Regions from separate parts of the Rhizobium sp. AN73 genome, predicted to be linked through region 2. Evidence: predicted binding sites of a transcription regulator. Region 2 holds the regulator's gene; the other holds the start of a gene.
The links. The regulator LexA, encoded in region 2, represses DNA repair genes until DNA is damaged. The targets are predictions, from matches to a motif close to TGTTCNNNNTGTGTTCNG.

Region 1 (3,169 bases), 680 kb from region 2:
TTGACTGTACCTGTTTTGACCGGGGTCATCACCACCAGGGTCGCATTGTTGCGGCGCGCGCCGCCGGCATTTTGTCCGGATGGCGCGGCACCAGATGCGGCAACCTCTGTCGCTGCGGCCGGTGCTTTTCCGATGCCGATGCTGGCAAGCACATTGCGGGCCTCGGGCGCATAAAAGCCCCAGAGACAGAGCCCTGCTCCCGCCACGGCAAGACAGACACCCACCTGTTTCCACACCCGCATACAATTCTCCGGTTATCCGCACAGCATAAATCCGCCCCGAAAAAGACCTTTTCGGACCGGGCGAAGTATTCCCGCATGCCTTAACGAAGGCAACGCACAAATCCGTTTCTTACATAATTGTAATTTGTGATGAATTGTCGTCCAAAAGCAGCCCGGCGGCCATTTCGGTCGCAAATATTTGCCGATCCGGTAATCTGCCGCGGAAACAGCCGTGACCGGAGGAAGCCATGAGCACCGTGACGAAAGCCGAGAATCCCGAAGCCAATCCCCGCGTCAAGGCGGTGTTCGATGATATCCGCGCCACCCGCAAATCGGATTTCATCAACAATATGTGGCTCTATCTCGCCTTCGATCCCGATCTTCTGGAAAAGACCTGGGCCGAGGTCAAGGCGGTGATGGCCACACCCTCAGTGCTCGATCCACTTGTGAAGGAAATGCTCTATATCGCCGTTTCCGTTACCAATGGCTGCTCCTATTGCGCGCACTCCCATACGGCAGCCGCGAAAGCCAAGGGAATGACGGGCGAACAACATGCCGATTTGCTGCGGGTGATCGCCCTTGCCGCCAAGACCAACCAGCTGGCCGTGGCGCTGCAAGTGCCTGTCGATGCCGCTTTTGATGCCGACAGGCGGGTATGAGACGAAAAAACGCCTTGGAATAGGCATTTTGACTGACGATACCGGAATAAAAGCAGAACACGGTTCTGGCCTTTATATCCCGAATCACTACATTGGGCCGCATGAGCAACAGTTTTGACGATATGCCGTTCTTCGACGAAGAACCCGAAGCGCCGCGCAAGGCGACGAACAATGCCGATGTGGCGAGCGGCGGCGGGCTTGGCATTGCTGCACGCGCCATGGCGGCGCGCGATCAGGCCCGGCCCACGCCCGATTATCTTTCCGGCCTTAACCCGGAACAGCGCGAGGCCGTGGAAACGCTTGACGGTGCGGTTCTGGTACTTGCGGGCGCCGGCACCGGCAAGACCCGCGTTCTAACGACACGCATCGCCCATATTTTGGCGACCGGCCGCGCCTATCCCAGTCAAATCCTTGCCGTGACCTTCACCAACAAGGCCGCCCGCGAGATGAAGGAACGTATCGGCGTTCTGGTCGGCGGCGCGGTGGAGGGCATGCCGTGGCTTGGCACCTTCCACTCCATCGGCGTCAAGCTTTTGCGTCGCCATGCCGAACTCATCGGTCTGAAGTCGGACTTTACCATTCTCGACACCGATGACGTGGTACGGCTTCTGAAGCAGCTTATTCAGGCCGAAGGTCTTGATGACAAGCGCTGGCCCGCCAAACAATTCGCCGGCATGATCGACGGCTGGAAGAACAAGGGGCTGACGCCGCCGGATATTCCGGAGGGTGATTCCCGCGCCTTCGCCAATGGCAAGGGTCGCGAACTTTACGCCGCCTATCAGGCACGGCTGAAAACGCTGAATGCCTGTGATTTCGGCGATCTTCTACTGCACCCGATCAGCATCTTCCGCCGTCACGCCGATATTCTGAAAGAGTATCACCAGAAGTTCCGTTACATTCTGGTGGACGAGTATCAGGACACCAATACCGCGCAATATATGTGGCTCAGGCTTCTTGCCCAGCGCCCGAAAGGCGAGCCGCAGAACGTCTGTTGCGTCGGCGACGACGACCAGTCGATCTATGGCTGGCGCGGCGCAGAAGTGGACAATATCCTTCGCTTCGACAAGGATTTTCCCGGCGCCAAGGTCGTAAAGCTCGAGCGCAACTATCGCTCCACCGAACATATTCTCGGCACCGCCGGCCATCTGATCGCCCATAATGAAGGGCGTCTCGGCAAGACCCTGTTCACCGAGCGCAGCAGCCCGGATGACGAGAAGGTGGTGGTGCATGCGGCATGGGATTCCGAAGAGGAAGCCCGCGCCGTTGGCGAGGAAATCGAGCAGCTTCAGCGCAAGAACCACAAGCTGAACGACATGGCCATTCTCGTTCGCGCCTCCTTCCAGATGCGCGAGTTCGAAGACCGTTTCGTCACGCTTGGCCTCAATTACCGCGTCATCGGCGGTCCGCGCTTTTATGAGCGTCTCGAAATCCGCGATGCCATGGCCTATTTCCGGCTCGTCTGCCAGCCGGCCGACGATCTGGCCTTCGAGCGTATCGTCAACACACCCAAACGCGGCCTTGGCGACACGACCATCCGCAATCTGCATGATTACGCCCGCGCCCGCGACATTCCGATGCTGGCGGCGGCGACCGACATCATTGAGACCGACGAGCTGAAACCCAAGGCGCGCAAGGCGCTGTTCGATGTGGTGCAGGATTTCCGGCGCTGGCAGGGCCTCTTGGAAAACACCGAACACACCACGCTCGCCGAGCAGATCCTCGACGAAAGCGGCTATACCGCCATGTGGCAGGCCGACAAGACGGCGGAAGCGCCCGGACGGCTGGAAAACCTGAAGGAACTCATCCGCTCGATGGAGGTGTTCGAAAGCATGCGCGGCTTCCTCGAGCACGTCGCGCTCGTCATGGATGCGGAACAGAATGCCGAGCTGGATGCCGTCTCTATCATGACGCTGCATTCCGCCAAGGGTCTGGAATTCGACACCGTCTTCCTTCCCGGCTGGGAAGAAGGCCTGTTCCCGCACCAGCGGGCGCTGGACGAAGGTGGCCGTTCGGGTCTCGAGGAAGAACGCCGTCTCGCCTATGTCGGCATCACCCGCGCCAAGAAGCTCTGCCATATCTGGTTCGTCTCGAACCGGCGCATTCATGGCCTGTGGCAATCCACCCTGCCCTCCCGTTTCCTCGACGAACTGCCGCCCGCCCATGTGGATGTCGCGGCGTCCGACAGCAATTACGGCGGTTATGGCGGACGCGGCGGCTACGGCCAGTCCCGTTTCGACAAGGCGGAACCCTTCGCCAACAATTATTCTACCCCCGGGTGGAAACGTGCGC
Region 2 (3,169 bases):
TTATTACGACTGGAAAAGCGGACGTTTCGACCACGACCTGCCGCAATCCGTCATCCGGTTGCTGGCGGGGTCGTAGTGACCGCCGCCAGCATGAATTATCAAACCTTGATGCGCAGATCGGTGGTCAATTCGCCGATATCGCCGATTTCCTGTTCATGCGACGCGTCGCGCCAGCGCTCCTTCAAGCCGGCCTCGTACCACTCCTGCATGGCGGGCAGGGCGAGCAACCTATCGCAATAGGCTTTCGCCGCAGGCGAAAGATCCGCGCCATAGGTCTGGAAACGGAATGCGACCGGGCAGAAAAAGGCATCGACCGCCGTGAATTTTTGACCGGCAAGATAGGGCCCGCCAAATTTCGCAAGGCCTTCGCTCCATAGCGCATCGATGCGCTTTATGTCGGCCGCCAGCCCGGCATCGCCAACCTTCGGCTTTATCCTGACGCCGACCGACATGGGATAGAGATTGCGCAGCGAGGAAAAGCCGGCATGCATCTCGCTTGCGGCCGACCGTGACCAGGCCCTTGCCTTCGTGTCGCTTGCCCAGATGCCCTGGTGTCTTTCGGCAAGGTACTCGGCGATCGAAAGCGTTTCCCACACCGTTACACCATCGTCGACAAGGCAGGGCACCTTGCCGGTTGGCGAAAATGTGGTGAAGGCGACGCCTTCGCCGAATGGAACGAGCTTTTCATCGAAGGCGATACCGAGTGTGCGCATCAACACCCACGGCCGCAGCGACCATGAAGAATAGTTCTTGTTGGCGATATAAAGATCGTACATGGCGTATCTCCCGGATATGACGCGCATTTCTACACCTGCCAAGCGTTCACGGAATATCGAAAATATTCCATGGCACCCATAAGCGCTGTTGATGAGTGGTAAAACGGAGTACGGAGAGCTGCATCCTGCGATATGTCACCAGCGGGTGGCAATGAAGAACTCAGCGCACGACGAGATTGAACAGATTCGCGCAGCCTTGCCCAAAGCCCCTCGATCGTTCCCGCGCCGATGGCACCAGAAGCATGTTTGCCGTTGCGCTTACCGCGAAACAGAAACATTGAGGCGAAAGCCGCATCTGAATTTTACGGGGCACGGTAAGCCGATCCGCCGGGTGACACACATCTTCCGTATACCAGCAGACCGTGCCTCATTCGGCACCAGCCACACCCACTTGCACGAGTGTCATCTTCACAATGACACCCGTTACAAAAAGGGGTGACGGCCGGTTCCATTGGATCAATGGTAACGGCGGATCAGCCCCACCAGTTTACCCTGGATTTTCACCCGGTCCGGTCCGAAGATGCGGGTCTCATAGGCGGGGTTTGCTGCCTCGAGTGCAATGGACGCGCCCTTGCGGCGGAAACGCTTCAGCGTCGCTTCCTCGTCATCCACCAACGCCACGACGATATCGCCGGGATTGGCGGTGCTGCCATTGCGGATGATGACGGTGTCGCCGTCGAAAATGCCGGCCTCGATCATCGAATCGCCCTTGACCTCAAGAGCGTAATGTTCACCCGTGCCGAGCATGTCCACCGGAACGGCCACATCATGGGTGTTGTTCTGGATGGCGGAAATCGGCACACCGGCGGCAATGCGGCCCATGACAGGCACGGTGACGGCCCCGACGAGATCGTTGGCCGGCGTCTTGGGGGCAGGGGCCGCTTCCGGCGCCTTGGGCTTGCCAAGGCTGCCTTCGATGACGCTCGGCGAAAAGCCGCGCTGCGGCCTTGCGCCCGGCGTATAGGCCTCAGGCAGCTTGATGACTTCCAGCGCTCGCGCTCTGTTAGGTAGCCGGCGAATGAATCCACGCTCTTCGAGCGCAGTAATCAGCCGGTGGATGCCGGATTTGGAGGCAAGATCGAGTGCGTCCTTCATTTCATCGAAGGAGGGCGGCACGCCGGACTCTTTCATTCGTTCATGAATGAAGAGAAGCAATTCCTGCTGTTTGCGCGTGAGCATGAGGAAAACACCCTTTAGAATCGTCGTGGAAGTCGCGAAACAAATACAGAACGGACACTATATGTTCCATATGTGTTCCGCAATCCCCTAAAATTTCGTGAAGCTGCTATCTGTTGTTTTGATGATTTGCTTCTTTGCGCCTGATTGTGCTTTTCTGCGGTCCAAATCGTTCAGGCATGCCCGGACGGAGCGCCAGCGCAGGAAGCAGGTCATGATGAAATCCCATAACGTCGATCATCTCGTTCTGCCGGTACAGGATATCGGCGTTGCCGTGAAACGTCTTGCCAGCCTTGGATTTACGGTCGCACCGGAGGCTCTTCATCCCTTCGGCACGCAAAATGCCTGCGTTTTTTTCACCGACGGCACCTATCTGGAGCCGCTCTCAGTTGCTGATCCGGCTAAGTATACTGCCTCAGTGGACAAGGGAGATGTGTTCACCGGCAGGGATCGGGCTTTCCGGCAGCGCGACGGGCAGGAGGGTTTTTCTGCCCTCGTCGCCAGAACCGAAGACGCACTTGCCGACCATGACAGGTTCCTGACCTCTGGCGTGTCGGCGGGCGATGTATTCCAGTTTTCGCGGCCGGTGCGGATGCCTGACGGGTCGCAAAGCGAGGCGGCGTTCCGGCTGGCTTTCGCGGCAATCGGGGCTGCGGCGGATTTCTTCCTGTTCAGTTGCCAACGGCTGCAAGCATTGCCGGGCGATCGCACGGCGCTGGAGCGCCATGCCAACGGGGTCTCCGGACTTAGCGAAATTGTCCTGTTTTCCGGCGATGTTCCGAACGCGGCGCGCCTGATCGAAACGGTCTTTGGCTGTGAAGGCAATGTGTCTCCGAATGGTGATATGGTTTTCGCAACCGGCAACGCCCGTATCAGACTGACCGAAAAGCCGGCCTTCAGCGGACACGCCCTGAATACTCCGGATAGGGGCGACGGCGGATTGTGCGGTGCGGGCATCGTCTTTCTGTCATACGATCTTGCCGTGACAGAGGCTGCGCTTGCTGCTAATGGCGTGTCCTGCGCAAAAGCGGGCGGCCGTCTGGTGGTGCCTGCGGCACCCGGTCAGGGCGTTGCCTTCGCCTTCGAGGAAAAATGATGAGCGTTACGAACAATCTCAAAGTCACCGCCGGCGATGGCGCCAGCAAGGTTTCCTTCTCCAACGCCGAGCGTTTTTCGCTGATTGCCGGCCCCTGCCAGATGGAAAGCCGCGAGCACGC

Region 1: RBH10_RS12465 (ATP-dependent helicase) is a predicted target of LexA. The motif match lies at 923-940, and genes of this name have one in related genera.

What each region holds. Positions count from the first base shown of each region.
Region 1 is NZ_JARWME010000002.1:543,844-547,012, reverse strand. Features, by position in the region: gene RBH10_RS12475 (efflux RND transporter periplasmic adaptor subunit) at 1-242, opposite strand, end outside; gene RBH10_RS12470 (carboxymuconolactone decarboxylase family protein) at 470-880, shown strand; gene RBH10_RS12465 (ATP-dependent helicase) at 982-3,169, shown strand, end outside.
Region 2 is NZ_JARWME010000002.1:1,220,143-1,223,311, reverse strand. Features, by position in the region: gene RBH10_RS16010 (ComEC/Rec2 family competence protein) at 1-76, shown strand, start outside; gene RBH10_RS16005 (glutathione S-transferase family protein) at 99-776, opposite strand; gene lexA (transcriptional repressor LexA) at 1,233-1,955, opposite strand; gene RBH10_RS15995 (VOC family protein) at 2,167-3,048, shown strand; gene kdsA (3-deoxy-8-phosphooctulonate synthase) at 3,048-3,169, shown strand, end outside.